Regions from separate parts of the Roseateles paludis genome, predicted to be linked through region 2. Evidence: riboswitches for the same ligand, from Rfam matches in the RefSeq annotation. Region 2 holds a riboswitch; the other holds the start of a gene.
The links. A riboswitch is a leader RNA that binds a small molecule or an ion and turns the genes downstream of it on or off. The one in region 2 is predicted to bind S-adenosylhomocysteine.

Region 1: another riboswitch for S-adenosylhomocysteine. It lies ahead of ahcY (adenosylhomocysteinase); the one in region 2 lies ahead of metH (methionine synthase).

What each region holds. Positions count from the first base shown of each region.
Region 1 covers NZ_JBDPZD010000001.1:515,056-529,818, reverse strand. The annotation lists gene ABDJ85_RS02445 (hypothetical protein) at 70-1,071, shown strand; gene ABDJ85_RS02440 (hypothetical protein) at 1,068-2,072, shown strand; gene ABDJ85_RS02435 (low molecular weight protein-tyrosine-phosphatase) at 2,077-2,541, opposite strand; gene ABDJ85_RS02430 (WD40/YVTN/BNR-like repeat-containing protein) at 2,538-4,871, opposite strand; gene ABDJ85_RS02425 (YciI family protein) at 5,051-5,446, shown strand; gene ABDJ85_RS02420 (TonB-dependent receptor plug domain-containing protein) at 5,459-7,771, opposite strand; gene ABDJ85_RS02415 (OmpW/AlkL family protein) at 7,893-8,510, opposite strand; gene metF (methylenetetrahydrofolate reductase [NAD(P)H]) at 8,762-9,598, opposite strand; gene ABDJ85_RS02405 (TlyA family RNA methyltransferase) at 9,595-10,341, opposite strand; gene ahcY (adenosylhomocysteinase) at 10,341-11,738, opposite strand; S-adenosyl-L-homocysteine riboswitch at 11,817-11,892, opposite strand; gene ppk2 (polyphosphate kinase 2) at 11,965-13,125, opposite strand; gene ABDJ85_RS02390 (DNA glycosylase AlkZ-like family protein) at 13,196-14,287, opposite strand; gene yajC (preprotein translocase subunit YajC) at 14,424-14,744, shown strand.
Region 2 covers NZ_JBDPZD010000001.1:790,730-805,492, forward strand. The annotation lists gene ABDJ85_RS03770 (CoA-acylating methylmalonate-semialdehyde dehydrogenase) at 1-729, opposite strand, end outside; gene ABDJ85_RS03775 (TetR/AcrR family transcriptional regulator) at 824-1,498, shown strand; gene ABDJ85_RS03780 (HD-GYP domain-containing protein) at 1,463-2,668, opposite strand; S-adenosyl-L-homocysteine riboswitch at 2,763-2,831, shown strand; gene metH (methionine synthase) at 2,849-5,545, shown strand; gene ABDJ85_RS03790 (hypothetical protein) at 5,703-6,179, shown strand; gene ABDJ85_RS03795 (hypothetical protein) at 6,170-7,111, shown strand; gene ABDJ85_RS03800 (glycine zipper 2TM domain-containing protein) at 7,426-7,956, shown strand; gene ABDJ85_RS03805 (beta-galactosidase) at 7,966-10,029, opposite strand; gene ABDJ85_RS03810 (discoidin domain-containing protein) at 10,026-12,335, opposite strand; gene ABDJ85_RS03815 (FadR/GntR family transcriptional regulator) at 12,332-13,051, opposite strand; gene ABDJ85_RS03820 (sugar ABC transporter ATP-binding protein) at 13,174-14,763, shown strand, end outside.

The DNA of each region.
Region 1 (14,763 bases), 280 kb from region 2:
TGCTACGTATGATCCGCCGCGCTCGCCACCCCAAGGGCTTTGTGCCCACCTCCTGCCAAGCAGCTGCCCATGGCCCGCATTGACCGCCCCGCTCACGTGCTGCGCATGGTGCACCGGCCCATGGCACTGGCCGATGTGGACGAGACCCTGGCCCTGCTGCCCGCGCAGGTCTCCACCGACGCCGCCGAGCGCGCCGCCATCGCCGCGCAGTGGGCCGACCTGATGCAGCTCGCGCCCGCCGTGCAAAGCGGATTGATGGAAGACCTGGCACGGCCGCTCGGCCAGCGCATCCTGGGCTGGGGCGTGTCGCTGCTGCTGTCGCCGGCCCAGGCGCAGGCCCTGCAGCTGCATGCCGAGCCCCAGGCCTTTCTCGCGCGGCGCGTGTACGCCGATCTGCGCGCCGGCCGGCTGCAGCTGATGGACGACCGCGAGGTGGGCCGCTGCAATGCTGCGGGCGAGCTGGTGTGCCTGGTGCTGCACTTCACGCTGCCGCACATCGACATGGCCGACCCGCAGGTGCACAAGATCGTGGCCTGTGCGCAGGAGTCCTTCCGCGTGCACCACACCGGCTTTCACTGGCAGGCCATCTACCTGGAGAACTGCGCCGCGTTCCACGACGTGCACCGCGAGAGCGGTTTTGCCCCGCGTCGCTTTGCCAACGAGGCCGCGCTGGAAGGCCTGCCCGACCCGCAGCGCCCGGTCTTCATGGGCCTCACGCGTGACGAGGCCCGCCGGCGCCTGCCCGGCACCACCTTGCGCAACTGCTTCGAGTGCGAGCCGCCGCGCTTTCGCTTCTCGGCCCAGCAACGCAAGCTGCTGTGGCTGGCCTTGTTTGACGACGCCGACGCCGCAGCCATGCCCGCGCTCGGGGTCTCGGTGCACGGGCTCAAGAAGCTCTGGCGCGGCATCTACGAACGCGTGGAAACCGTCGAGCCCGGCTTCTTTGGCGACGACGCCGGCGACGACCTCGGCGACGGCGAAGCCCGGCGCGGCCCCGAGAAGCGCCGCCAGGTGCTGGCCTATGTGCGCCAGCGCATGGAAGAGCTGCGCCCCTGGAACCCGGCCGCATGAACACCAGCGCTCAGGGCCAACCTCGCCCTATCTCACGCCCCATCCCCCGTCTGCGCTGGCGCCCCACCCGCGAGGCCGACCTGCCGCAGTGCATGGCCCTGCTGCCCGCCTGGCTCGGGCTTGATGACCGCAAGCCCGCGCTGCAGGCGCTGTGGGCCGAGCTGCTCGACGACCCCTCCATCACCACCACCGTGATGGAAGACCTGGCCCTGCCCGCGCCGCAGCGGCTGCTGGGCTGGGGCTGCAGCGTCGTGCTGCCCACCGCGCATGCCAAGGCGCTGGGCCTGCAGGACGACCCGCCCCAACCGCCCGGCCCCATGGTGGCGGGCCTCTACCAGCGCTGGATGGCGGGCGAGCCCCGGCCCGACCTCAAGGCCCTGGCCGAGGCCAATGGCCAGGGCCAGCTGCACCTGCTCAACCTGCACTACACGCAGCGCCCCGCCAACCTGGCCGACCCGCTCGCCCTGGCCGTGCTGGCTGTGGCCAACGACGCCTTTCGCTTTGCCGTGGGCGGCTGGCAGCTGCAGGCCATGCACATCCAGGGCTGCGCGGCGGACGTGCCCATGTTCACCGCCGCCGGCTTCCCCGTGTGCCCTTATGCGCAGAGCGGGCCCTGGGAGCGCCTGCCCGATGAGCTGCGGCCCACCCACTTCGGCATCACGCGGCGCGCTGCCCTGGCCATGCTGCCCGGCACCTCGGTGCGCCAGGCCTTTGACCACTACCCGCCCCGCTTCCGCTTCTCGCCCTCACAGCGCCGCCTGCTCTGGCTTGCGTTGTTCGACGACAGCGACGAGGCCCTGATGGCGCGGCTGGAGGTCTCGGTCCACGCGCTCAAGAAGCTCTGGCGCGGCATCTACGAGCGCATCGAGGACGTGGCCCCCGGCTTCTTCGGCGACGACGCTGACCGCGCCGATGACGACGGCAAGCGTGGCCCCGAAAAGCGCCGCCAAGTGCTGGCCTATGTGCGCCAGCGCCCGGAAGAGTTGCGGCCCTGGGCTTGAGCGCTCAGCGGCGCTGCAGCGCGTTTACCAGCCCATCGCAAGCTGCTTCGACAAGGTCGAGCACCTGTTCAAACGCAGCGGCGCCGTCGTAGTAGGGGTCGGGCACGATGCGTGAGCCCGCCTCGGGCGCGAAGTCCATCAGCAGCTTCAGCCGCTCGCGCCGCTCGGGCGGGCACAGGCGGCGGGCCTCGCGCAGGTTGTCGTCGTCCATGCCGAGCACGAGGTCGAAGTGCTCAAAGTCAGCGGCCGTGAGCTTGCGGGCGCGCAAGGCGCTCAGGTCGTAGCCGCGCTTGGCGCCATGGGCCTGGCTGCGCTCGTCCGGCGGGTCACCCACGTGGTAGCCGTGCGTGCCGGCTGAATCGACCTCGATGTGGCCCAGCCGCGCGGCTTTGAGCTTGGCGCGCAGCACCGCCTCGGCCGTGGGGCTGCGGCAGATATTGCCCATGCAGAAGACGAGGATGCGCTTCATGGCTTGGCTGGGGTTGCAGGGTCGCCGTAGATGGCGCCGCGCCCATGGGTGCCCACGTAGACGCGGCCAAAGGTCTTGGGGTCGCCGCTGACTTGCAGCACCAGGCCCCACTGGTGGGCGTCGTCGTTGATGCGGCGCCAAGTCTGGCCGCCGTCGATGGACTGGTAGAGGCCGTGCTTGTTGCTGACCGTGCCCATCAGGTAGACAGCGGGCTCCTTGCGGCCGGGCGCAGCGCGGCCGAAGCCGAAGGCGTGGATCTCGGTCACTCCGGGCAGGCGTTGGAAGGCTTTGCCATCGGCGGCGCGATAGAGGCCATGGAAGGCCGCCACCCACAGGTCGCCCTCGCGGCCGGGCGTGGCGTAGAGCTTGTCCTGGCCGCCGCGGTCGTCGCCCCGGCCGGAGGCGTTGTGGCTGCCGGCACCCGGGCGCTCGACCTTGCCATCGGGCAGGCTGAGGGCGCGGGCCTGGAAGCTCTGGCCGCCGTCGGTGCTCGCGTAAAGCTGGTCGTCGAACAGGCCCATGGCGTGGAAGCGCTGGGGGTTCACACGGTCGGCCACCACGCGGGTGCCCTTGGGCAGTGAGTCGATGGGCGTCCAGGTGGCGCCCCGGTCGGTGGTGCGCTGGGGCACGCCCCACTCGCGGCCAGCTTTGGGCGTCCAGATCCAGGTCTTGCCGTCGGCCGACACGGCGAGGAACCCCTCGTTGGCCTTGGGGTCGGGCACGGTGGCGGGCTCCTGCCAGGTGGCGCCGCCGTCGAGCGAGTAGCCGAGGTGCTTGCTGCCATTGCGGCCATGGCCGATGCGCACGACGACGTTCGGCGCCAGCTCGCCCCCGGCCACGTCGTGCGTGTTGCCGAAGAAGGGCGGCTTGGGGTTGCCGGGTGCCGGGCGGTCCAGGTCGGTATGCACAAAACCCGAGTAGTCGCCAATGCCCGAGATCAGCGGCACGCCTTGCGTGGGGCTGTGGAAGGCCAGAGGCACGGTCTCCTCGATGCCGCGCGCCTTCATGCGCCAGCGCGTGGGCTCGCCCCGGTCGGCGGCGCGCAGGTTGTTCGTCTCCCACAGGCCGTAGCCGATGGTGACCACGGCGTTGTCGGGGTCGTGGGGGTTGATCTGGATGTCGTGCAGCCAGTGCAGGCCGGTGTCGGCCACATAGGGCGCGTCTACGGGGTCGAACACGGCGCTGTTGCTGCCGGCGTGGACGAGGGCGCGCCAGGTGGCGCCGCCGTCTGTGCTGCGGAACATGTCTTCGCCGCCCGGGCGGCCGACGGAGCTGACCAGCAGGTGGCGCGGCGCCTTGGCGTCCACGCTCACGCCGGTGTAGCCGCTGGCCGTGCGCGCCAGCTCGGGTTCGGGGGTGATCTCGGTCCAGCTGCCCTGCGCGGTGTCAAAGCGCCACACCGCGCCGCCAAAGTGCTTGCCGCCGGGGCCGGGCTCGCTGGCGTACGTGATGTAGAGCTGCCCGTCGCTGGCGAGCGCGGCGCGGTGCGGGCGGTGCTCCTGCGGGCTGCCTGCTACAGGCGCCCAGGTGGCGCCCGCGTCCTGGCTGCGCCAGAGGCTGGGCCGGGTCTTGGTGGCGATGCCGACGTAGATCGTCTTGGTCGGCGCGCCCTTGCTACTGCCGCGCGCGTCGAAGAGCACAAAGACAGGCGTGCTGCGCCCATCGCTGCCGCCCCAGGCGGGCGGCGGGCCATCCACCGGCAGGCGCTGCCAGGCGCTGTCGGGGAAGCTGTCCACGCGCTGGAAGCTGGCGCCATGGTCGCTGCTCTTCCACAGCCCCGCATTGCGGCTGGCGATGAAGAGCACGCGCCCATCCATCGGGTCCACCGCCAGACGCTCGCCATTGCCACGCCCGCCCTCGTTGCCGCCCAGCTTGAAGGGCAGCGGTGTGCGCTCAAACGTGCGCCCCCGGTCGCGCGAGCGCAGCAAGGCGCCATTGGGCACCGAGGGCAGCGTGTAGGTGCCGCAGGCAAAGTAGACGCGGCTCGGGTCGCTGGGGTCGATGGCCAAGCTCTCCACGCCCATCAGGTTCACATCCGCCAGCGGCAGGAAGTCCATCAAGGGCTGCCAGGCGGCGTCACTGCCGTCACGCCCACTGTCCCGCCGGTAAGCGCCGCCCATGTCCGTGCGCGCATAGAGCAGCCCCGGCACGCTGGGGTGGAAGGCAAAGCCGTCCACGAAACCGCCGCCGACGATGGCCACGTTGCGCCAGCTGTAGGGCACGGAGGGGACAGGCTTGGTGGGCGGTGCGGCCTGGGCGACCTGTGCGGCGTTGAGCAGCGTGGCCGTGGCGAAAGACAGCGCGGCCAGTAGGCGTGAGGCGTGGGGCATGGACAGACAGCCGGCACGCACGGCGCGCCGCAAAGGCCAGAGGAAGCGGGATCTTAGGGACGCGAGATGGCCGTGGTGGCTGGCATGTCAAAAGGGCATAGCGCTGGAGAAATTTGGCAGCGGCAGCCTCGTGAACAATCCGGCGGCCATCAACGATGGCGCAACGAGGAACGCAGACGATGCCTGACCACGACTACCTGCTGCTCTCCCGCGGACAGTGGGACGAAGGTGCTGACAAGGACGCTGTCCAGGACGCGATCAACCGCTTTTACGACTGGTACGCGCTGGGTCTGGCCGAAGGTTGGCTCAAGCCCGGCAGCCGGCTGGAGAACCGGGGCAAGCTGGTCTCTTGGGGCGCCATCACCGATGGCCCGTTTGCCGAGGCCAAGGAGCTGATCGGGGGTTATTGGTTCATCGTGGCGAGTTCGCTGGACGCTGCAGCGGCCATCGCGGCGCAGAACCCCTGCTTGAAGTTCGGTCTCAGCTACGAGATCCGGCCGCTGGAGGCCGAGCGCGCCGACGCGCGGGTGACGTCCAACGAGACGCCTGCCGGCTGGCGACCTGACGGAGCCTGAGGCCCACGCCCCTCAAAACCTCATATCCGCCCTGAGGTTCACCACCCGGAAGGTCTTGTTGCGTGACCAGCTGTCGGTCAGCAGTTCGTGGCCGGTGAGGGAATGGATGCTGGTGCCTTCTGACGATGCCTCGGCATCGTTTGGGAAGAGGTTGGCCAGGGACAGGCGCCAGTTGATGCCGTCGCGCACGCTGCCGCTGCTCCAGGCGAGGTAGGCGTCGAACTGCTTGCGGGCGGTCTCGTGGCGGCGCAGGGTTTCGGTCTGCTGCACGGTGGTGGCGGGCACGAGGTTGATGTTGAAGCCGCTGCCGAAGTTCTGGCCCAGGGCCTTCCAGCGGTGGTCCACACCAAAGTTGAGGCTGCCGCGCGGCTGCTGGTCGAGGCGGTTGTTGCTGCCGGGGATGCCGCGCACGCTGCTGGTGAAGGCGGCGATGTTGAAGCGCACGAGCATCAGTTGCAGCTCGGGCGGAATGTTGTCCCACAGCTCGTCGAGCCGGGCCTTGATCTCGAACTCCAGGCCCATGGTGCGGGCGCTGCTCATGTTGCGCGGGCGGCTGACCCAGCGCTGGGCGCTGTCCCAGCTCACGGTTTCCAAAAGCACCTGGTTGCGGATCACGCCTTGGATGTCGCGCACGAAGGCGCTGCCCGACACGATGCCGCCGGTGGGCAGCCAGTGTTCGAGGCTGAGGTCGATGCCGGTGGCGAGCTCGGGCTTGAGGTCGGGGTTGCCGGCGCGGTCGGCGTAGGTTTGGTAGTTGGGGCCTTCGGGGTAGGTGGTATTGATGCTGGGCCGGGCGATCAGGTCGTTGAGGTTGGGCGAGCGGTAGCTGCGCGTGAGGCTGAGGCGCACCTGGTCTTTGGGGAAGGCGTCGGGCTTCCAGAGCAGGTGCAAGAGCGGCGAGGTGACGGAGGAGACATTGCGCGTCTCGGGCAGGCTGCCGGCGGCGTCGGCGGTGGTCTCGATGCGCTCATAGCGGATGCCGGCATAGACCGACCACTGCTTGGTGGGGCTCCACTCGTCTTGCGTGTAGGTGGCAAAGCGCAGGCTGCGTGAGCCGAGCAGGTTGCCGAACTTGACGAGGCCGGGCAGGGGCAGGCCGTTGACGAGGGTGTCGCGCACCTGGTCACGGGCGCTGCGCTCGGCCTCCGCGCCCGTCACCCACTGGTGCTCTTGCGCGGTCTTGAGGCTCCATTTGCCGCCGAGGCTGGCGTGGTCTTCGGTGCTGGAGCTAGCGTCGTCTTGCAGGCGCTGGGTGGTGGTGCCGGCGTAGGTCTGGGTGTCGCGGCGGTGGCTGTTGTTGCTGGCCTTGAAGCCGCCCAGCCCCATGCGCAGGTCGAAGGTCTCGCCCACCTGGGGCCGGTAGCTGGCCGAGAGGTTGAGGCGCACGTTGTGCATGCGGCCGTCGCTGTCGCCATGGTTGTCGCGAAAGCGCGTGCCTTCGGCATTGGTCTGGCTGGTGCTCTCGTTCTGCGAGAAGGCGAAGAAGGGCGCGAGGTTGAAGCTGAGGGTGTCGCTCACCTTCCAGCGCAGGCGCGCGTTGCCGTTGAGGTTGCTGTTGCGGCCGTGGCTCACGCCGACTTGGGTGGTCTGCTCCAGCACCTCGCCGGTCTCGGTGTCGAGGATGCGGGTGCCGGAGTCGATGTTGTTGAAGCGCTGCCGCGTGCCGCCGTTGACGGAGACGGCGCCAACGAAATCGTCGCCGCTGGTGCCACCCCACTTGAGGTTGCGCGTCCAGCTGAAGTCGGCCTGGGGCTCGCGGCGGTCCATGCCGGCGCTGAGGCGCAGCTCGTGGTTGGACTTCTGCAGCGGCTCGCGCAGGATGATGTTGATGGTGCCGGCAATGGCCCGCGTGCCGGTCTCGGCTGTGGGGGCGCGGTAGACCTCGATGCGCTCGACCTGGTCGGGCGGCAGGTCCTCGATGGCAAAGCCGGCCGGGGCGCGCTCGCCGTCGATCAGGATCTGCGTGAAGCCGCTGCCCAGGCCGCGCATGCGGATGTCGCCACCCCGGCCGGGGCGGCCACCGATGGTGACGCCGGGCAGGCGGCGCAGCACGTCGCCCAGCACGGTGTCGCCGTAGCGGTCCAGCTCCTCGCGGTCGATGACGATCTTGCTGGCGGTGCTGAGGCGGCGCCGGCTGCTGGCGGTGGGGCCGCCGCTGACTTCGACGCGGTCCAGGCGGTTCAGGGCGGCAGAACTGGCCGCTGGGGCCGCCGCAGCCGGTGTGGCCGGCACCGCTGCGCCGTTCGGGCTGCTCGGGCTGGGCTGCGCGTGCGCCAGCAAGGCGGGCCCTGCCAGCAGGCAGGCAATGAGGAGAAGGCGGCGCATGGCCGCGATTCTCAGTGGCACCTTGGGTGCAGAAAGCGCAAAGCGCTCATGGACATGAGCGCTTTGCCGGGCGTTTGCTTAGCTTTGCAAACCAGCCCGGCGTTTGGGGCAACGGGTGCGCTTAGAAGCGCCAGCCCAGGCCCACGCTGGCCAGCACGGGGTTGACCTTGAACGTGCCCACCTCGGTGCCCTTGGAGTAGACCTTGGTGCCGAGCGACACCTTCTTCAGGTCGAGGTTCAGGTACAGGCCCTTGCTCACCTCAAAGTCCACGCCCACCTGGGCGGCCAGGCCAAAGCTGTTGTGCTTGATGCTGGGGCTCAGGGCGGTGGCCACGGCGGGCGCGAACTTCACGGCCGAGAAGTTGGTGAAGTTGAGGCCGGCGCCCACATAGGGCCGCACGGTGCTGGTGGGGCTGAAGTGGTATTGCAGGGTCAGCGTGGGCGGCAGGTGCTTGAGCGAGCCGATCTCGGCGCCGTTGGAATAGAGAGTGTGCTTTTGCGGGTAGGTCAGGATCAGCTCAGCCGCCACATTGGGGGCCAGGAAGTAGCTGATATCGACCTCCGGGAAGGTCTTGTTGTTGACCGAGAGGCCCAGACCCGTGCTGTCCTTGTTGGCCGAATCCAGGTTGAGCACGCGGGCGCGGACCATCCAGGGGCCTTCCTGAGCGGAGGCGAGGCTGGGCGCGACGAGGGCGGCAACGGCGGTGGCAAGGGCAGCGAGGGTCGAGAACTTGGACATGAATGACAACTCCTATGAAAACCGGGTTCGTCCCGGGGGTGAAGTCATTGCACGCCCGTGCTCATTCGCTCAATTTGATGCAGCGCAACATGGGCCAGCCGCTACCCATGTCGCGAGTCTGGATTTGCCCTAGGTCAAACCCTTGGCTCGCAAACGCAGCGTTTGGGCAACGGCGGGCTTGACCGGGCCTCTACCTGAGCGCTTGCCCGGTCACTTACCCGGGCGCTTACCCGGGCATTTACCGGCGCCCTTCAGCGCGCGCCCAGCCCCAGCCGCTTGCACAGCTCCACTGTCAGCGCCGACTGGTTGAGCGTGTAGAAGTGCAGGCCTGGTGCGCCGCCGGCGATCAGGCGCTCGCACAGCTGGGCGATGACGTCGAGGCCGAAGGCGCGGATGGAGGCGGCGTCGTCCATGAAGCCTTCCATCTTCATGGCGACCCAACGGGGCATGTCGATGGCGTCGCGCTGGGCGAACTGGGCGATGCGGCCGTAGTTGTGGAAGGGCATGATGCCCGGCACGATGGGCTGGGTGACGCCGGCTTTGCGCGCTTCGTCCACGAAGTGGAAGTAGGCGTCGGCATTGAAGAAGAACTGCGTGATGGCGCCGTTGGCGCCGGCCTTCATCTTGTCGACGAAGTGCTGCAGGTCCTTGGCCGCATAGCGCTGCTGGGGGTGGACCTCGGGGTAGGCGGCGACCTCGATGTGCCAGTCGGGGCCTTGGGTCTCACGGATGAAGCTCACCAGCTCGGACGCATAGCGGAACTCACCGGCCGTGGCGGTGCCGCTGGGCAGGTCGCCACGCAGGGCGACGAGGCGGCGGATGCCCTGGGCGCGGTAGGTGGCCAGGATCTCGGCAATGCTCTCGCGCGTGGAGCCGATGCACGACAGATGTGGCGCGGCCTCGTAGCCGGCGGCGGCGATGTCGGTGACGGTGCTCAGGGTCTTCTCGCGCGTGGAGCCGCCGGCGCCATAGGTGACGCTGAAGTACTGGGGCTTCAAGGCGCCCAGCTCCTGCACGACGGTCTTGAGCTTCTCGGTGCCGACGGGGGTGTTGGGAGGGAAAAATTCAAACGAGATCGGGGTGGTCATCGTGCAGCGTGCAAGAAGAATTCACGGTTCCCATCACCGCCGGTGATGGGGCTGTCGAAGTAGTCCAGCACCTTGAGCCCGAGGGCAGTGCAGGCCAGGCGGGCGCGGGTTTCGAGGCGGGGGTAGTCGGCCTCGTCCTTGACCAAGCCGCCCTTGCCGATGGCCTGTGGGCCGAGCTCGAACTGCGGCTTGATGAGAAGCAGCAGCTGGCCATGGGGCGCGAGCCAAGGCAGCAGGTGGGGCAGGCTGTCGATCATGGAGATGAAGCTGAGGTCGCCCACGATGAGTGGGAAGCCGCCCGTGGGCACGTGCTGCTGCAGCGCACCCAGCTCGCGGACGTGGACGCCTTCCAGCGCGGTCACGCGGGCGTCGGCCTGCAGACGGGCGTGCAGCTGGCCGTGGCCGACATCCACACCCACCACATGGCGTGCCTCGGCGGCGAGCAGGCAGTCGGTGAAGCCGCCGGTGCTCTGGCCCAGGTCCAGCACGGTCTCGCCGGCCACATGCAGGCCGGTGTGCCGCAAGGCACCTTCGAGCTTGAGCCCGCCGCGCGAGACATAGCGCAGCTCGGCATCGTCGGTGACGCGGAGCGCGACGCCTTCCAGCAAGTCCTCGCCCGCCTTCTTCACCACTACCCAGCCACCCGCTGCCGCCCACTCCACGGCGCCCTGCGTGATCAGCCGCTGGGCAGCCGAGCGCGAGGGCGCAAGGCCCTGGGCGACGAGGAGTTGGTCGGCTCTCATCAGTACCGGTAGGTGTCGGGCTTGTAGGGACCCGACTTGGGCACGCCGATGTAGGCGGCCTGCTCCTCGGTCAGCTCGGTGAGCTGGGCATTGAGCGTGGTCAGCTGCAGGCGCGCGACCTTCTCGTCCAGGTGCTTGGGCAGCACATAGACCTTGCCGATGTCGTAGGCGTCCTTGTGGGCGAAGAGCTCGATCTGCGCAATCGTCTGGTTCGCGAACGAGCTGCTCATCACATAGCTCGGGTGGCCGGTGCCGCAGCCCAGGTTCACGAGGCGGCCCTTGGCGAGCAGGATGATGCGCTTGCCGTCCGGGAAGATGACGTGGTCCACCTGCGGCTTGATCTCGTCCCACTGGTACTTCTCCAGCGAGGCGACGTCGATCTCGTTGTCGAAGTGGCCGATATTGCTGACGATGGCGTTGTTCTTCATCGCGGCCATGTGCTCGTGGCGGATGACGTTCTTGTTGCCGGTGGTGGTGACGAAGATGTCGGCCTTGTCGGCGGCGTATTCCATCGTCACGACGCGGTAGCCTTCCATCGCGGCCTGCAGCGCGCAGATGGGGTCGATCTCGGTCACCCAGACCTGGGCCGACAGCGCACGCAGCGCCTGGGCCGAGCCCTTGCCCACGTCGCCATAGCCGGCCACGACGGCGATCTTGCCGGCCACCATCACGTCGGTGGCGCGCTTGATGCCGTCCACCAGGGACTCGCGGCAGCCGTAGAGGTTGTCGAACTTGCTCTTGGTGACGCTGTCGTTGACGTTGATGGCGCGGAACAGCAGCGTGCCCTTGGCAGCCATTTCCTTCAGGCGGTGCACGCCCGTGGTGGTCTCTTCGGTCACGCCGATGATCTGGCTGGCCATGCGGGTGTACCAGGTCGGGTCGGCCGCGACCTTGGCCTTGATGGCGGCGAAAAGGACGCGCTCTTCCTCGCTGCCGGGGTTGGCCAGCACGCCAAGGTCCTTCTCGGCCTTCTGGCCGAGGTGCATCAAGAGCGTCGCGTCGCCGCCGTCGTCCAGGATCATGTTCGGGCCTTGACTACCGAACTCAAAGATGCGGTGCGTGTAGTCCCAGTAGTCCTCCAGGGTCTCGCCCTTGTAAGCGAACACGGGGGTGCCCTTGGCGGCCAGCGCGGCGGCGGCATGGTCCTGGGTCGAGAAGATGTTGCAGGAGGCCCAGCGCACATCGGCCCCCAGCGCCTGCAGGGTCTCGACCAGCACGGCGGTCTGGATGGTCATGTGCAGGCTGCCGGTGATGCGCGCGCCCTTGAGCGGCTGGCTGGCGGCGTATTCACGGCGGATGGCCATCAGCGCCGGCATCTCGTGCTCGGCGATGGCGATTTCCTTGCGGCCCCAGTCAGCAAGGCTGAGGTCTTTGACGATGTAGGGGGTGGCGGACATGCGAGCTCCTTCAAGCGACTGAAGCCGCTGGGCGCGCATGCAGAAGGATCAAGTCGATCACCCCGGCACGCTTGGGCCAGCGGGTGAGCGCGGTTGCAGATGAAGATTTCCGAGCCTGGCCTCTAGGACAGAGGTTGCAACGCTCCTCGGAAAGAGGGCGCATTCTAGGCCGGACGCCCGCCGCCCGGCCGGGCGAAATGCACGGCCGGGGGAGGCTTGTTCCGCGTCAGCCGGCCGACGTGGCCGCCAGCACGTCCTCGCCGCGCGGCGACACCAAGGCCGGCCGGCCGACGATCAGCGGGTCCACGGGGCCGATGCGCTCCAGGTTGCGGTTGGCAAAGGGCAGGCGGTGCAGCACGTAGCGCATGGCGTTGAGGCGCGCGCGCTTCTTGCAGTCGCTCTTGATCACGGTCCAGGGCGCGTCACTGGTGTCGCAGTGCAGGAACATGGCCTCTTTGGCGCGGGTGTAGTCGTCCCACTTGTCGAGGCTGGCCATGTCGATGGGGCTGAGCTTCCACTGCTTGAGCGGGTGCAGCTTGCGCTCCTTGAAGCGGCGGCGTTGCTCGTCGCGGCTGACCGAGAACCAGAACTTGAAGAGGTGGATGCCCGAGCGCACCAGCTGGCGCTCGAACTCGGGCGCCTGGCGCAGGAACTCCTGGTACTCGTGCTCGGAGCAAAAGCCCATCACGCGCTCGACCCCAGCGCGGTTGTACCAACTGCGGTCGAAGAGCACGATCTCGCCCGCCGTGGGCAGGTGGTTCACATAGCGCTGGAAGTACCACTGGCCGCGTTCGACCTCGCTGGGTTTCTCCAGCGCCACCACGCGCGCACCCCGGGGGTTGAGGTGCTCCATGAAGCGCTTGATGGTGCCGCCCTTGCCGGCCGCGTCACGCCCCTCGAAGAGGATGACCACGCGCGCGCCGGTCTCCTTGACCCAGGCCTGCAGCTTGAGCAGCTCGACCTGCAGCCGGTACTTCTGCTTCTCGTAGCTCTTGCGTGAGAGCAGGTTCTGGTAGGGGTAGGCGCCCGTGCGCCAGCCGGCGCTGAGGGCGGTGTCGGCCTCGCCGTTGGGGTCGGGCTTGGCCGGGTCCTCATGCTGTTGCAGCGCGCGGCGCAGGGCACGGCGCTCGTCGTCCGACGTGCCTTCGAGCAGCACCTTGAGCTCCTCGGCCAGCGCGGCGGCCGGGCGCTCGGCACGCGCATTGCGGCGCAGCAGCTCGGCCAGGGTCTCGGCCTGCACGGCCTGCTTGCGCGTGACGGCGCGGCTGACCTGGTGCTGCTCGATGCCGGCACCGTTCAGGCGCGGGGCGGTGTCGCCGCTGCTGACCGGGCGTGAGGTCTTGCGGGGGGTGCGAGCTTGAGTGCGAGGGCGGGGTGCTGTTGTCATGGAGGTGGACTGCAGGAGGGCTGAAACCATCCATGCTCCGCCTGGCCGGCTGCCGCCGGTTTGATCGTCATCAAGCCGCGTCCAGGCCGAGGAAGCCGCGCAAGGCGGCCAGTTCGGCGTCCAGTGCCTCGGCAAATTCGCGCTCGCGCGGGCGCTTATTCACAAAGCCGAGTTCGTGCTGCAACTGGCCGCCCACCACCTTGAGGTTGCCCCAGCCGATGACCTGGTCGCGCCACAGCAACGGCAGCGCGTAGTGGCCGCGCACGCGCTTCGCCGCCGGCGTGTAGGCCTCGAAGCGGTAAGCCCAGCCCCACAGCAGCTCGAAGCGGCGGCGGTCCCAGACGACGGGGTCAAACGGCGCCAGCAGGCGCACCTTGGCCGGGATGCGCCAGCCGCGCCGGGGGTCTTCGTCGGCGGGCCAGTACCAGTCGACACCCTCGACCTTGGCGTGCGCAAGGCGTGCCTTGGCCCGGGCCAGCGTGGGCTTGCGCAGGTCGGCCCACTGGTGGGCGGCGTGGAAGAGCATGGCAATCAGCTGCGTCAAGCCGGCGGCCGGCAGCGGGGCGTACTTTTGCACCAGGGCGTCGGCCATGGCGTCCATCGCGGCCTGGGGGTCGGGTGGCGGGGTCCAGGGCGCGGCCAGCCGGTAGACACGCGTGCCGCTGTCGCGCCGCACCACGTCCAAGTGGCCCCGGTAGTGCAGGCCGTCGAGCAGCTCGGTTGAGAGACGGCTGTTGCCACCAAACCAGTTCTTGACGGCGCCATGCCCCAGCGCTGCGTCCACCTCGGCGGGGTGGGCCTCGCCCAGGCGCTCGACCTCGGCCAGCACGGCCTGGGCCAGCTTCAAGCGGGCCTTGTCCCAGACGCGGTGCGCGCTGCGGGGGTGCATCAGCGCGCGCAGCTCGGGCGTGACGAAGCCGTAGTTGATGAAGAAGTCCTCCTGCAGCGGCAGGCGGGGGTAGCGGCGCTCCAGGTCGCCCGCCGTATAGCCCTTGACGCGGTGGCGCAAGGTCAGGTCCTGGGCGCGGGCCGGGGCGCGCAGCGGGTCAGCCTGGACAAAGCCGCCGAGCTGCTCGGCGGCCCGGATCAGGGTGGTGGGGGCGAACAGGCTGCGCGCCACGGCGTGGCGGCGCAGGTCGTCGAGAGTGGGCGTGCCGGACATGGCTGGGAGGGTACAGCGGGTTAACGAGGGCCACACCTACAATGCCCGGCTGCTTGAAATGGGGCGGGCTACGCCCCATCTTCGCGATCCGGCCGGCGCCTCGAAGGGGCCGGACCCCCACGACCAGAGAGCTCCCATGTTCATCTCCTCCGCCTACGCCCAGGCCAGCACGGCCGCCGCTCCCGAACAAAGCCTCCTCGGCATGCTGCCGCTGGTGCTGATGTTCGTGGTGCTCTATTTCGTGATGATCCGGCCGCAGATGAAGCGCCAGAAGGAACACAAGGCCATGATCGAGGCCGTGGCCAAGGGCGACGAGGTCGTCACGGCCGGCGGCCTGATCGGCAAGATCAGCAAGCTGGGTGACACCTTCATCCACCTGGAAGTCGCCAACGGTGTCGAGCTGCAAGTCCAGCGCAGCGCCATCTCGCAGGTGCTGCCCAAGGGCACCGTCAAGTAAACCCAGCCGGCGCCGCTGC
Region 2 (14,763 bases):
TTTGCCATGCGCGGTGCCCACCTGGTAGATGTGCTGGGCCACGGGCGTTGAGCCCACAAAGCTGACCGCCGCGATGCCAGGGTGGGCCAGGATGGCGTCCACCAGGTCCTTGTCGCCCTGCAGCACGCTGAAGACGCCGTCCGGCAGCCCGGCGTCCTGCAGCCACTGCGCCAGCAGCAGGCTGGCTGAAGGGTCGCGCTCGCTGGGCTTCAAGATGAAGGCATTGCCGCAGCCAATGGCCAGCGGGAACATCCACAGCGGCACCATGGCCGGGAAGTTGAAGGGCGTGATGCCCGCCACCACCCCGAGCGGTTGGCGCAGGCTCCAGGCATCCAGCCCGCGCGCCACCTGCTCGGTGTACTCGCCCTTGAGCAGCTGCGGCATGGCGGTGGCGAACTCAATGTTCTCAATGCCCCGGGCCACCTCGCCCAGCGCATCGGGCAGGGTCTTGCCGTGCTCGCGCACGATCAGCTCGGCCAGTTGGTCCTTGCGCTCCTGCATCAGCTGCAGGAACTTGAACAGCACCCGCGCGCGGGCCAGCGGCGGCGTCTCGCCCCAGACGCGCTGGGCGCTGCTCGCGGACGCAACGGCGGCGTCCAGATCGGTCCTTGTTGCCAGCGCCACGCGCCCTTGCACGGCGCCGGTGGCGGGGTTGTAGAGCGGCTGAAAGCGCGCGTCTTGGGCCCGGGTAGCGCTGCCCTGAATCCAGTGCCCGATGTCGTAGCTCATGGGTGACTTCCTGCTGTGTGCCGCGAAGCGAGGGTAAATCAGAGCCGTGCTTGTTCCAGGGTGTGCAGCCCGTCTTTGCCGGGAAAATGAAGCCATGAGTACGCCCCCCCGCACGCCCCGTGCGACCACCCTGCGCCGGCAGGAGGCCATCATGGCCGAGGCCGAGCGCCAGTTCGCGCGCGCCGGTTTCGAGGGCGTCAGCCTGGACAGCATCGCCGCCGCGCTGGACCTGTCTCGCCAGAACCTGCTCTACCACTGGCCCAACAAAGAGGCGCTCTACCTGGCCGTGCTCGACGGCGTGATGAACGAGTGGCTGGCCCGCATGGGCGAGGTGGCCGCCGCCGACGACCCCGAGCAGGCCATCCGCGAGTACGTGCGCGCCAAGCTGCTGTTCAGCCGCGAGCGGCCCACTGGCAATGCGGTGTTCACCCGCGAGATCATGACCGGCGTGCCGCGCTATGCCGAGGTGCTCAAGACGCGCGTGCAGCCGCTGCTGCAGGCCGATGTGGAGCGCTTTGAGCGCTGGGCCTCAGAGGGCCGCATCGAGCGCCTGGACTTCACCCACCTGATCTTCGTGCTCTGGGGCAGCACCCAGGCCTATGCCGACCTGGGGCCGCAGTTCGCGCTCTTCATGGACAAGCCGGTGCTCGACGACGCGGACTTTGCGCGCGCCGAGGCGCTGATCGTCCGCATCGTCTGGGGGGCGCTGAAGGTTTGCGCGCCAAAGGAAGCTTCAGAGCTTGAGCAGCGCGTCGAGGTTGACGTGTAGCTTCAGCTCGGTGGGCGCCAGGCTGGCGCTCACGGCCTGGGCCGCCAGGCGGGTGTCGCGCAGCACCGGGTCGGTCAGCGGCGTGCCGCTCTTGCCCACCAGCACGGCCACCTGCGGCTCATTGGCCGAGAAGCCACGCTTGGCCACCACGCCCACCTCGCCGTTGGCCAGGCGCACGATGCTGCCGGGCGGATAGAGCCCCACGGCCTTGATCAGCGCGGCGCCGGCCTCGTCGGGCTGGCCGGTCTCGTCAAAGTAGACGCCGCGTGCCGCCGCGCCGCCGCTGAGCGCGCCGCGTGAGCGCCGGGGCGAAAGCCGGGCACCGAGCTGGTCCACCCGCCGCAGCACGCGGGCCAGCGCCTCGCCGGGCGTGCGGCCAGCCAGCGGGCCGGGGCCGGCATCGTGGTGGCCGCGCACGGCGTCCAGCCACAGCCGGTCTTTGATGCCCTGGCGCTCCAGCATTGCCACGGCTTCGCGCGCATGGTTGGCCAGGGCCAGGCGCTCGGCCTCGTTGGCCACCTCGGCGCGGGCGGCCAGGCGGTCGTGCGCGCTGGAGGCGCCCACATTCATGGTCAGCGCCGCGCCTTGCAGGGCCTCGCGCATGGGGGCGGGCATGGCCAGCTTCTCGGCGGCCAGGTCGGCCAGCACCAGGCTCAAGAGCGCATGGCGGGCCGAGTATTCGGTGAAGGACAGGCTGTTCTCGAACACCAGGTAGAGCAGCGTGCCATCGGGCGCGGCGTGCAGGCGGCGCAGCACCGCGTCGCGCAAGCCGCTCACGCGGGCCGCAAAGTCGGGCGGGTCGGCCTGGCGCAGCAGCTGGTGGGTCTGGGCGATCAGGTCGGTCCAGATCTCGCGGGGGGTGAGAGTGGGCTTCGGGGGCGCTGCCTTGCCGGCGTAGCGGAAGTCCTGCTCCGCCTTGGCGATCTCGCTCAAGCTGGCGCCCTGCAGCATCAGGGTGTCCATCTTGTGGGCGAGCTGGTTGCGGTAGTCCTGGGTGTCCTGCGGCATCACCCAGGCGCCGCCATTGATGAGGGCGCGCGCCTGCGGCGTGTTGGTCAGCACCTGGCCGCGCGCGAACAGCAAATGGCCTTGCGCGTCGTAAAGCGCAAAGCTCAAGGTCTGCCCCGGGCGGAGCATGCCCGCCGGCAGCTGGACGAGTTCGTCAGCCATGGTGAGGATTCTGGCCAGGGGTCAAGGCGATGAAAGGCCGGTGAACCCGGTCTGTTGTGCCCGATTTCCTGGATCGAGCCAATAAAATGCGCAGTTCTCCGAGGAGCGCTGCGACGGGACCCGCCCCGCCAGGCTCGGATGACTTCAACCGCGCTCACCGAATCTAGCCTCGGTGTCGCCATGTCTGTTCTGCCCCCGCCCCCCCTCAAGCTCTCCGGCCTGGAGCCCGTCGCCATTGGCGCCGGCACGCTCTTCGTCAACATCGGCGAACGCACCAATGTCACCGGCTCCAAGGCCTTTGCGCGCCTGATCCTGGCCGGGCAGTTTGAAGAAGCGCTGGCCGTGGCGCGCCAGCAGGTGGAGAACGGCGCGCAGGTGATCGACGTCAACATGGACGAGGCCATGCTGGACAGCCAGGCCGCCATGGTGCGCTTCCTGAACCTGATGGCCGGCGAGCCCGAGATCGCCCGCGTGCCGGTGATGATCGACTCGTCCAAGTGGAGCGTGATCGAGGCCGGCCTGCGCTGCATCCAGGGCAAGGGCATCGTCAACTCCATCTCGCTCAAGGAAGGCGAGGCCGAGTTCAAGCGCCAAGCCAAGCTCGTGCGCCGCTACGGCGCCGCCGCCGTGGTGATGGCCTTTGACGAACAAGGCCAGGCCGACACCTTTGCCCGCAAGACTGAGATCTGCGCGCGGGCCTACCGCATCCTCGTGGACGAGGTCGATTTCCCGCCCGAGGACATCATCTTCGACCCCAACATATTCGCCATCGCGACGGGCATCGAGGAGCACGACAACTACGCGGTGGACTTCATCAACGCCACGCGCTGGATCAAGCAGCACCTGCCCGGCGCCAAGGTCTCGGGCGGTGTGTCCAACGTGAGCTTCAGCTTCCGCGGCAACGAGCCGGTGCGCGAGGCCATCCACACCGTGTTCCTGTACCACGCCATCCAGGCGGGCATGGACATGGGCATCGTCAACGCCGGGATGATCGGCGTCTACGACGACCTCGACCCCGAGCTGCGTGAGCGCGTCGAAGACGTGGTGCTCAATCGTCGCAAGGACGCCGGCGAGCGCCTCGTCGAAATCGCCGACCGCGCCAAGAGCGCCGGCAAGGACGACTCGGCTCGCCTGGCCTGGCGTGCGGGCGATGTCAACGCCCGCCTCAGCCACGCGCTGGTGCACGGCATCACCGACTTCATCACCGAAGACACCGAAGAGGCCTGGCAGGCCATCAAGGCCAGCGGAGGCCGGCCGCTGCACGTCATCGAAGGCCCCTTGATGGCCGGCATGAACGTGGTGGGCGACCTCTTCGGCCAGGGCAAGATGTTCCTGCCCCAGGTGGTCAAGAGCGCTCGCGTGATGAAGAGCGCCGTGGCCCACCTCGTGCCCTACATCGAGGAAGAAAAGCGCCAGCTCGTGGCCGCCGGTGGCGACGCGAAGCCGAAGGGCAAGATCGTCATCGCCACCGTCAAGGGCGACGTGCACGACATCGGCAAGAACATCGTCACCGTCGTCCTGCAGTGCAACAACTACGAGGTCGTCAACATGGGCGTGATGGTGCCGGCCCAGGACATCCTCAAGAAGGCCAAGGAAGAGGGCGCCGACATCATCGGCCTCAGCGGCCTCATCACCCCCAGCCTCGAAGAGATGCAGCACGTGGCCGCCGAGATGCAGCGCGACCCGTACTTCGTCGGCCAGCAAACGCCGCTGCTCATCGGCGGCGCCACCACCAGCCGCGTGCACACCGCCGTCAAGATCGCGCCGCACTACAACGGCCCCGTGGTCTATGTGCCCGATGCCTCGCGCGCCGTGGGCGTGTGCACCGAGCTGCTGAGCGAGGAGCGCTCGGCCGCCTACATCGCCGAGCTGCGCGCCGACTTCGACACCGTGCGCGCGCTGCACGCCGCCAAGAAGCAGACGCCGCTGGTCTCTCTGGCCGAGGCGCGGGCCAATGGCGCGAAGCTTGATTTCAGCCGCAAGGCGCCGGCCCCGAAGTTCACCGGCCGCCGCGTGCTCAAGAACCTCGACCTCGCCGAGCTGGCCCGCTACATCGACTGGGGCCCCTTCTTCCAGACCTGGGACCTCGCCGGCCCCTACCCCGCCATCCTCGACGACGCCGTGGTGGGCGAGCAGGCGCGCAAGGTGTTTGCCGACGCGCAAGCCATGCTCAAGAAGATCATCGACGGCCGCTGGCTGCAGGCGCATGCCGTCTTCGGCCTCTACCCGGCCACGCGCGAGGGCGACGACATCCGCATCGGCGACGGCCCCGCCATGACCTGGCACGGCCTGCGCATGCAGACCGAGCGGCCGGTGGTCGACGGGGTCAAACGACCCAACCGCTGCCTCTCGGACTTCATCGACCCGGCCGGTGACCACATCGGCGCCTTCGCCGTCACGGCCGGCCTTGGTGTGGACAAGAAGGAAGCCGAGTTCCTGCTCCAGCACGACGACTACAGCGCCATCATGCTCAAGGCCCTGGCCGATCGCCTGGCCGAGGCCGCCGCCGAGTGGCTGCACGAGCGCGTGCGCCGCGAGTTCTGGGCCTATGCGCCGGCTGAGCAGCTGAGCAATGAGGACCTGGTCGCAGAGCGCTACAGCGGAATCCGCCCCGCCCCCGGCTATCCGGCCTGCCCCGACCACCTCGTCAAGCGCGACCTCTTCGGCCTGCTGCAACCCGCCGAGATCGGCATGGGCCTGACCGACTCCATGGCCATGACCCCGGCCGCCAGCGTCAGCGGCTTCTATCTGGCGCACCCCGATGCGGCGTACTTCAACGTCGGGCGCATCGGTTTGGATCAGCTGGCCGACTGGGCGCAGCGCTGTGGCTTGACTGAAGACGACGCCAAGCGGGCGTTGGCGCCATTGCTGGGTTAGAAGCCCGCGACCCTGCGATATTCAGAATAGGGGCGGCAAGAACCCTGATTGACACCCCCCCCCTCCCGCCATTTCAAATGCCATAGGTCCGGCCAGAGCATTCAGCTAGCGCGCTGGCGTCTGGTATTTACTGTCGACTAAGGTGAGGGGTTTACAAATGGAATTGGTTTCAAGTAGGTTTGGCAGAAAGTTGCTGGTTGCGGGGCTTTGTGTCTTGACAATTGGTTCAGTCAGCGCACTTGAAAAAATTGATGATGTCGTCATCGAAGGGTCTTGCGCGTCGTGCGCTGCGGCTATTGACGAATTCATTCGGGGGCGCTGGAATTACGGGGGTGGGACAACTATTGCTTCACCGCCTGGTGGTGCCCCGGTCACTGGCGACGCAAGCGAGATGCTGGCCACTGCTGACGCGGCGAAGAAAATTGCCGAGGGACTTGTCCTGCCATGTCCAAAGTCGGGCGAGCCGGACGAAATCTACATCGCGAGAGCCTTTCAATACTGTGAATCAACAGTCAAAGAGTCATTTCCCATAATGACAAGAATTTTCCCAAAAATTCCTCCTTCGGCATGTCAGTTGGCGGGAATACAGGAAAAGGCAGGTGGTGTGCTGGCGGGAATTGAAAAATGCGGGTGACCAAATATTCCATCCATGTGGTGATTGGCCTCGGAGTAGTACTGGTACTGCTATTGTCTGGCGGCAGATACTTTCAGTCGGATACCCAGGTGCAAACTCCTGAGATATCTGGCAACAAAACAATCGATCCCGTTGGAAAGCCGGCTCCGAGTGTGGCAGATCAAACCCCATCAGCCGCCAGTTCGGTGTCCGTGGCGTCCTTGGGAGCCATTGGTGCAGCACAGGTCGTGCCTCCAAAACCGAGAATTCTGCTGGGATCAATAGCTGACATTTACGAGCGCGCTTTGAAGCAGGGGGGCGTTCGTGAAAATGTGCGGGCCTATCGAGCATACTTTGGTTGCTCAGAGGTGGCACAGCTTTCAAAGGGGCTAGGTCCGACGGGATTTGATGGTGGAGGGTTGGAGGTCTATTTGCCCCGAGCAGCCGCTAGACAAGAAGCAAATAGATCTCTGGAAGCCTTATCAAATTACTGTACATCCTATCAGGGGGCTGATTTTCTGAGTCGTCAAAGAGAAGCAGGAGGCAGGGAAAAGATGCGTCCTTTTCTCAATCACATCAGCGTCAATGCTCCAGTCGCTGAGCGATTTCCAGCCATAGTCGGTGCCCTGTCTATGCCGACAGAAAACCCTCTGGAATTTACGCTGTGGGCATCCGCAGATCTACACAAACTGCTAACGTCAAGTCATGGATTGAAAGATGCACAGGCAGGTATTGTCGAGGCTCTTGTAGTAAGGCAGTTTGTCAATGATCCCGGAGTGCTTGATTTTTACAAAATGCGCCAGTGTGTCGTTCAGCATGTTTGTATCGAGGGGCTTCCTCCCGAATCGGCTGAGATAGTCGCTGCGACACCCATAGCAAATCAAATTTCAGCGCAAATATCTCGGCAGGATTGGAGTAGTTTGATTTACACGCCGCCCCCGAAGGTTAAATGAGGTAGAACTGGGCGACCTTGACACTGAACTGCAACACCTTGCCACTTCGGCTTATTCCGCCATCGCCGCGCCCCGCGAGCAGCATCGGATGCTTGAGCCAGATCTGACGACGCGCAAGTCGCGAGAACGTCAACCCAGCCCCCCACGTTTGCACATCGACACGCCTGCTGCGCACGCGGCCGGCGCGCTTACGTCTGGCGGCTTGCGCTTGCAGTTGCTCACCAATCGGGGTGGCAGGTTTACCTCGCGGCGGTCGGCGGCGTGAAGGGCTGGGGCATTCTGAGTGCGTGTCCATTCGCTCTCGGAGTTTGCTCATGTCTGTGCCCCGCTTCCTGCTTCAACGTTCCACCCAATCTGTCGCGGCGGCGGCCGTGGTCATTGCCTTGCTGGGCGGGGCCTATGCGCTGGGTCACTCGCAGACCAATGCCGAGCCCCCGCCGCACGACGCCCGTGCCAGCGGCGTGCAGGCCAGCGCCCAGCCCGCTGCAGGCTCACGCATCGAGGCCTTGCAGTGCGAGGGCTGTGCGGTGGTGCTGGACGTGCACGCCGAGCGCCAGGCCGGCCAGGCCAGTGGCCTGGGCGCCGTGGGTGGTGCGGTGGTGGGCGGCTTGCTCGGCAGCGCCGTCGGCAAGGGCGACGGCAAGAAGCTGGCCACCGTGGGCGGTGCCGTGGCCGGTGGCTATGCCGGCCACGAGATCGAGAAGCGCGAGCGCGCCACCACGGTCTGGGTCGTCCGCGTGGCCGACGCCACGGGCCGCCAGCGCCGCTTCGAGCGCACCACCAACCCGGGCCTGCGCGCGGGTGACCACGTGGTGGTGCGTGACGGTGAACTCAGGTTGATGTGAGTCAGTGCGTCATTGACTTTGCAGCAGCTCCGCCCCAAAGCCCGGCAGCTTGAGCGTGCCGGTCCAGGTCTGGCCACTCAGCAGCCCGCGCTGGGTGCCATCGATGGGCACGTCCTTGGGCTCGGCCGTGGTGTTGACGTAGTAGCGGCGGCGTTGCACGGTGCGGGCTGAGACGCCCTCGGGCGTGCGCGGCCCGGTCTCGATGTTCAGCTCGCTGATCAGGCGCTCGTAAAGCGGCGCCAGCAGCGGGGCCTGGGCCACGGTGGCGAGGTAGATCGCGCGGCCCTTGCCGAAGCGGTTGACCGTCAGCGCCGGCGGCTGGCCCTCGACGTTGACAAAGCGCGCCAGCACCTCGGCCGTGGCCGGCTCCAGCACCTCGACGCTGGCGGCGCCAGCAGCCTTGGCGACCTCGCCGTTCTCCAGGCGCATCTGCAAGTCGCCCGCGCCAAAGAACTCATTGGTGCGCAGACCAAACACATCGGTCAGCCCACCTGGCAGTGGAGTGTGGAACCACTGGTTGTGGTCGTCCACCTTGGCGGATTGGGCGGTCATCACAACAGTACCGCCGGCTTCGACAAAGGCGCGCAGCCGCTTGCGGCTGGTCTCGTCGAGCAGGTACATGCCGGGCACGATGACGAGCTTGTAGCGCGACAGGTCCTCGGCCCCGAGGTGGATCACCGCCACATCGACATTGCCCTTGAACAGCGGCTCGTAGGCCGCATGCGCCTGCTTCATGTAGCCGGGGTTCACATAGGGCCGCACGGTGTTGGACATGCCCTCCTTGGGCAGGTTGGTGGCGATGATGTTGTCAAACGCGTAGGCGATGGCCACTTGGGGCTGCTGCAGGCGCGGGAAGCCGAGCTTCTCTAGCTGCGCGAAATCGCGTGCGATGGTGGCGAACTCGGCCAGCTTCCAGGACGGGCGGTCGTCGTGGTCGATGAGGCCGAAGAGGGCTTGCTCCTCACCGCCGTGGTGGCTGTGCCAGGTCCAGGGCAGCACGGCTTGCGCACCCAGCAGCAGGCCGAAGTGCGCCCACATGCGCGAGCGGCCGCGCGTGCCGTAGTAGCCGGGGCCGCCGGCGGTGAACTCGTTGAACCAGATCGGCGCCGTCATGCCGGCCCGCATCATGGTGGCCTCAAACGCCGCCCCGAGCGGCTCGCCCGGGTAGAAGCCCATCGCGCCGTAGCTCACGTAATCGCGGTAGGTGGCGAGCATGTCAAAGCCCTTGCGCCAGGCGCTGTCCCAGAGGTTGGAGATGGCGGGCTTGTCGGGCGCGAAGCGGCGGCGCACGGCGTCCAGGTCGCGCAGCACGGCGATGGTGGCGTCGGACCAGAAGCGCCGCATGTCCAGGTAGCGCTCGTAGGGGCCGGGGCCGTCGATGTAGGGCAGGCGCACCTCGTCCCAGGCATTGATGCGGCGTGACCAGCGCTGAGTGGCCCAGGCGGTGTTGAGCGCGTCGAGGCTGCCGTACTTGCGCTTGAGCCAGGCGATGAAGCGCAGCCGGTCGGCCTCTGAGTAGGACACCATGCCATTGCCGGCCTCGTTGTTGTAGCCCACGGCAAACAGGGCCGGGTGCTTGGCATAGCGCTGCAGCATGCGCTCGGCCAGGCGGTGCACCAGGCGCCGGTAGTCGGGGTCGGCCACGTTGTCCATGTAGCGCTCGGCCGGGTCGAGCCGGGTGCCTTGCTGGGTGACGATGCTCACGCCGGGGTAGCGGTGGTGCATCCACACCGGAGCCGGCTGGCCGGGAATGTCGAGCAGCACCTTGAGGCCGGCGGCCTGCATGCGGTCCATGAGCCAGTCGGTCAGCGCGAAGTCGAAGCGGCCCTCCTGCGGCTCGAAGGCATCCCAGGCCAGGTCGCCAAAGCGCACGACCTTCATGCCTGCGTCCTTCATGCGGGCGATGTCGCGCTCAATCTGCTCGCGCGTGCGGTCGTAGGGCTGGTAGTTGGTGCCCACGAAGAGCTGGCCGGCGCCGGGCCAGTCAGGGCGGTTGTCGGCAGGCTCGGCCTGGGCGCTTTGCAGACACGTGACGGCCAGCAGCAGCTGGGCAAGCAGGGCGTGTGTTTTCATGGAGCAGCGGGGATGACGGAGAGCTCGGCCGCACTGGCCCAGCCATTGCCCCAGACCTCAGTGAGTACGGTGTAGCGGAAGTAGCGCGCTGTGATCGGGGCGAAGCGCACTTCCTGTTGGTCGGGGTTGTTGCGCACATTGGCAAAAGTGCCGCCGTCCACCTGCACAGCCCAAGCTTTGCCGTCCTCGCTAGTTTCGAAGCGGTAGCGGTCGGCGGTGCCGTTGAGCAAGCCGTCCTGGCGCGGCAGGAAGACGAAGCCGGCGATGCGGTGCAGCTGACCCATGTCGATGGTGACGTGGTGGGGCGGCTTGAGGTCGGCACTCCAGCGCGTGTGCCAGTGCGTATTGGGGTCGCCGTCGATGGCGAGGCGGGCGGCGTTGTCGCCTTGGGTGACCTCCTCGCTGTCCACCTCGACGACCTTCCAGCCGCGGGGCGAGAGGCCGATGAAGTTGCGCGTGCCGACCTCGCCGAGCCGACCATCAGCCTGCACCCGCGCGGCTTTGACGATGCCGCTGGTGGGCAGGCTCAAGGGGCTGCTGTAGCGGGTGGATTGCAGCGTGGGCGTGCTGCCGTCGAGCGTGTAGACCAGGGCCCCGCCAGCCGAGTGGGTGATCGCCACACGGCCCTCGGTGTCGCGGTCGGCAATCACCGGCGGCATCAGGTCCAGCGACTGGCGGTAGAGCGCGACCTCGGCCAGCGTGGGCGCCAAGCGCGCGGCCTCGATGCGCACGCGCAGGCGGTCGGTGGTGAGGGGGTGGCTCAGCCGGATCAGGCGGCGCTGGCCCACGGTGGTGGTCTCATCAAGCAGGAGCTTGGGCACCGGCGCCCAGCCACCCGGGCCCCAGGCTTCCAGCGCAAAGCGCTCGATGCGCTGGCCGCGCTGGGCCACGGCCTCTTGCAGGGAGATGACGTCGAAGGTCTGCGTGCCGCGCAGCTGCAGGGTCAGCGTGCCGCCAGCTTTGCCGGGCGCGGCCTCCCACCAGGTGGCCAGCTTGCCGTCCACTGCCGCTGCCGCCGCATGGCCTGCCGCTGCGTGATCGCTGCTGACGCGGGCGCCCGCCGCGAGGTTGGTCTTGAAGGTCTTGCGGATGATCTCGCCCATCTGCGCCAGGGCGGCCATCTGGTCGTCGGGCACCAGGCCGCGCTGGTCGGGCGAGAGGTTGAGGATCAGATTGCCGTTGCGACCGATGCTGGAGAAAAAGATGTCCACCAACTGCGGCACCGGGCGCGGCCGCTTGGTGCGGGCCCAGAACCACTGGCCGTTGCCGAGCATGGTCACATTGGTCTCAGCCGGGTACCACCAGAGGTAGGAGCCGGCCTTGAGCTGCGCGCGCGAGCCGAGGTCGGCGCCCTGCCAGTCGGGCCAGTTGAACTGTTCGGGCGGCGTGGGCAGCGGGATCACGCTCCACTCCGTGGTGCGGCCATAGCCGCTCTCGGTGCCCACCCAGCGCACGTCGGGGCCCTTGCCCATGATGACGGCCTGCGGTTGCAGGTGGCGGATCAGGTCGTACCAGGCGGCGTAGTCGTAGGTTTGCTCGACGCTGGGGTCGGGGTTGGCGCCGTCGAACCAGACCTCATGGATGGGGCCGTACTCGGTCAGCAGCTCGTAGAGCTGGTTGAGGAAGTAGCGGTTGTAGTCGTCCACCTCGTAGCGGTAGCTGCCAAAGCCCGGCGTGGGCGCGCGGCTGCGGCTCGGGTCGGTGCTGAAGTGCGCCGGGTCGGTGGGGATGGTGGTGGGCCGCTTGGGGCTGCCGTTGCCGTAGTAGGGCGTGGGGTTCTTGGGGTTGGTCTTGAGCTGGTACAGGTCAGCCGGTGACAGGTAGACCGCGAACTTGACGCCCGCCTCGCGCGCGGCCGTGGACACCTCGCGCACCAGGTCACCCTTGCCACCGCGCCACGGGCTGGCCGCGCTGGAGTGGCCGGTGTACCGCGTGGGCCACATCGAGAAGCCGTCGTGGTGCTTGGCCACCAGCACCAGCATCTTGCCGTCCAGCAGCTTGACGGCGCGCAGCCACTGCCGGGCATCGAGGCTGCTCGGGTTGAAGAGCGCCGGCTCCTCGCGCCCGCTGCCCCACTCCACCTCGTTGAAGGTGTTCACGCCGAAGTGCAGGAAGAAGGTGCGCTCCAGCCGCATCCAGTCCACCTGGTGCGGACGCGGCAGCACCTTGGCGGCTTTCTCGGCGATGAGCTCGGGCGTGTCGCCGGGCTCGATGCGCTGCAGCGTGGCGTAGGGGATGTCGGCGGCCTGTGCGCTGAGTGAGACGAGCGAGGCGAGCAGGGCCAGGCAGGCAATGAATCGGGTCATGGGGCTTCACTTCCAGGCAGGGGCTCGGCCAACCAGCGGCCGTGCGAGGCATGCAGGTGGCTGCTCATCGCGGCGGCGGCGGCCAGCGGGTCGCGGGCCTCCAGCGCGCGCAGCACGGCTTCGTGCTCGGCCACGGCGGCGCCCCAGCTATAGGGCGATTCGGCGCGGTCGCTCATCAGGCTGGACAGCGGGCTGTGCCGGCCGTCAAACAGCGCGCCCACCAGGTCCACCAGCACCATATTGCCGCTCATCTCAGCAATGGCGAGGTGGAAGCGCCGGTCGGCCTGCACCGGGGCGCGGCCTTGCTGCACGTCGGCGCGCATGGCTTGCAGGGCATCCTCGATGCGCTGCAGGCCCGCCTTGGTGACGCGCGCCGCCGCCAGGGTGATGACGGCGCCTTCCAGCGCGGCGCGGGCCTGCATCAGCTCGGCCGGGCTCTCGCCCAGCGCGGGGGTCGAGCGGTCGCTGCTGGCGGCTGCAGGCTCGCACACATAGACGCCCGAGCCGCCGCGGATCTCGATGCGGCGGTCAATCTCCAGCGCAATCAGCGCCTCGCGCAGCGAGGGCCGCGACACGCCCAGCTGCTGCGCCAGCTCGCGCTCGGGCGGCAGCCGCGTGCCGGCGGTGAAGGCGGCCGCCTCGATCAGCGTGCGGATGCGGTCGGCAACCTGCTGGTAGGGGCGCCGGTGATCGTGGGAGCGAGCGGGTTGGGACATGCGCAAGTGGTGAATTGGCCAGACCAATTTGGCCTGACCGGAGCGGTGGGCCTAAAAATTCTGGCAGTCACGCGGTGATTTAGGGGTGATTGAGCGATAGGGGTAAGCACTGGTCGGACCAAATGGCAAAACTGGCACAGTGGCATGACCAAAGTGGTTTGACCAATCGGCTGTCCGTGCATTCCTCCGCCCCCCCCGATGCGCCGCCCTTGCTGAGCGTGGCAGGGCTGACCAAGCGCTTTGCCAACGTGGTGGCGCTCTCGGGCGTCAACCTCAGCCTGGCGGCCGGCGAGGTGCATGCGCTGTGCGGCGAGAACGGCGCCGGCAAGTCCACGCTGATGAAGATCCTGAGCGGGGTCTACACGCCGGACGAGGGCGAGATCCGCTTCGAGGGCCAGCCGGTGCAGCTCGGAGGCCCGGCGGGCCTGGCGCAGGCCCAGGCCCTGGGCATCGTGATGATTCACCAGGAGCTGAACCTGGTGCCCCATTTGACGGTGGCCGAGAACATCTTTCTGGGCCGCGAGCCCCGGCGCGGCTTCTTCATCGACCGCGCGCAGCAGCGCGCCGGTGCCGCCGCCAGCCTGAGCCGGCTGGGCGTGGCCATCGACCCCGACGCGCCGCTGGGCAGTCTGCCCATCGCCCAGCAGCAGCTGGTCGAGATCGCCAAGGCGCTGTCCATGAACGCCCAGCTGCTGATCATGGACGAGCCGACCTCCTCGCTCGGCGAGGCCGACGCCGCGCGCCTGCTGGCCGTGATCCAGGACCTCAAGCGCAGCGGCGTGGGCATCGTCTACATCTCGCACCGGCTCGACGAGCTGGCGCAGATCGCCGACCGCGTCACCGTGCTGCGCGACGGGCAGTGGATCTGGTCCAAGCCTTTTGCCGAAACCTCGATCGACGACATCGTCAGCGCCATGGTGGGCCGCGCGCTGGATGAGCACTACCCCGCCGCCACCCGCCAGCCCACCCCCGAGCTGCTGCTGCGCGTGCAGGGCCTGGTGCGGCGCGGCGGCACGGGGCCGGTGGACTTCGAGCTGCGGCGCGGCGAGATCCTCGGCTTTGCGGGCCTGATCGGCGCCGGCCGCACCGAGCTGGCCCGCGCGCTGTTTGGGGCCGACCCGATGGAGGCCGGCCAGATCGAGCTGCAAGGCCGCGCTTTGCGCATCGGCTCGCCCATCGACGCCATCCGCGAGGGCCTGGCCTATGTGTCCGAGGACCGCAAGGGCCAGGGCCTGGCCGTGAGCATGAGCGTGGCCCACAACATCAGCCTGGCCAGCATGGGCCGGATGTCGAACGCGCTCGGCTTCATCGACTTCCAGCGCGAGGAAGCCGCCGCGCAGGACTATGTGCAGCGCCTGGGCATCCGCACCCCGTCCACCGCGCAAACGGTGCGCCTGCTCTCGGGCGGCAACCAGCAGAAGGTGGTGATTGCCAAATGGCTGCTGCGCGAGGCGCGCGTCATCATCTTTGACGAGCCGACGCGCGGCATCGACGTGGGCGCCAAGCACGCCATCTATGAGCTGATGGACCAGCTCGCCGCCGAAGGGCGCGGCGTGATCCTGATCAGCTCCGACCTGCCCGAGATCCTCGGCCTCACCGACCGCGTGGCCGTGTTCCGCGAGGGCCTGATTGCCGCCGTGCTGGACACGCGCGCCACCTCGCAGGAAGAAATCATGCGCCACGCCTCGGTCCGGCAGACCCAGGCCCGGCCC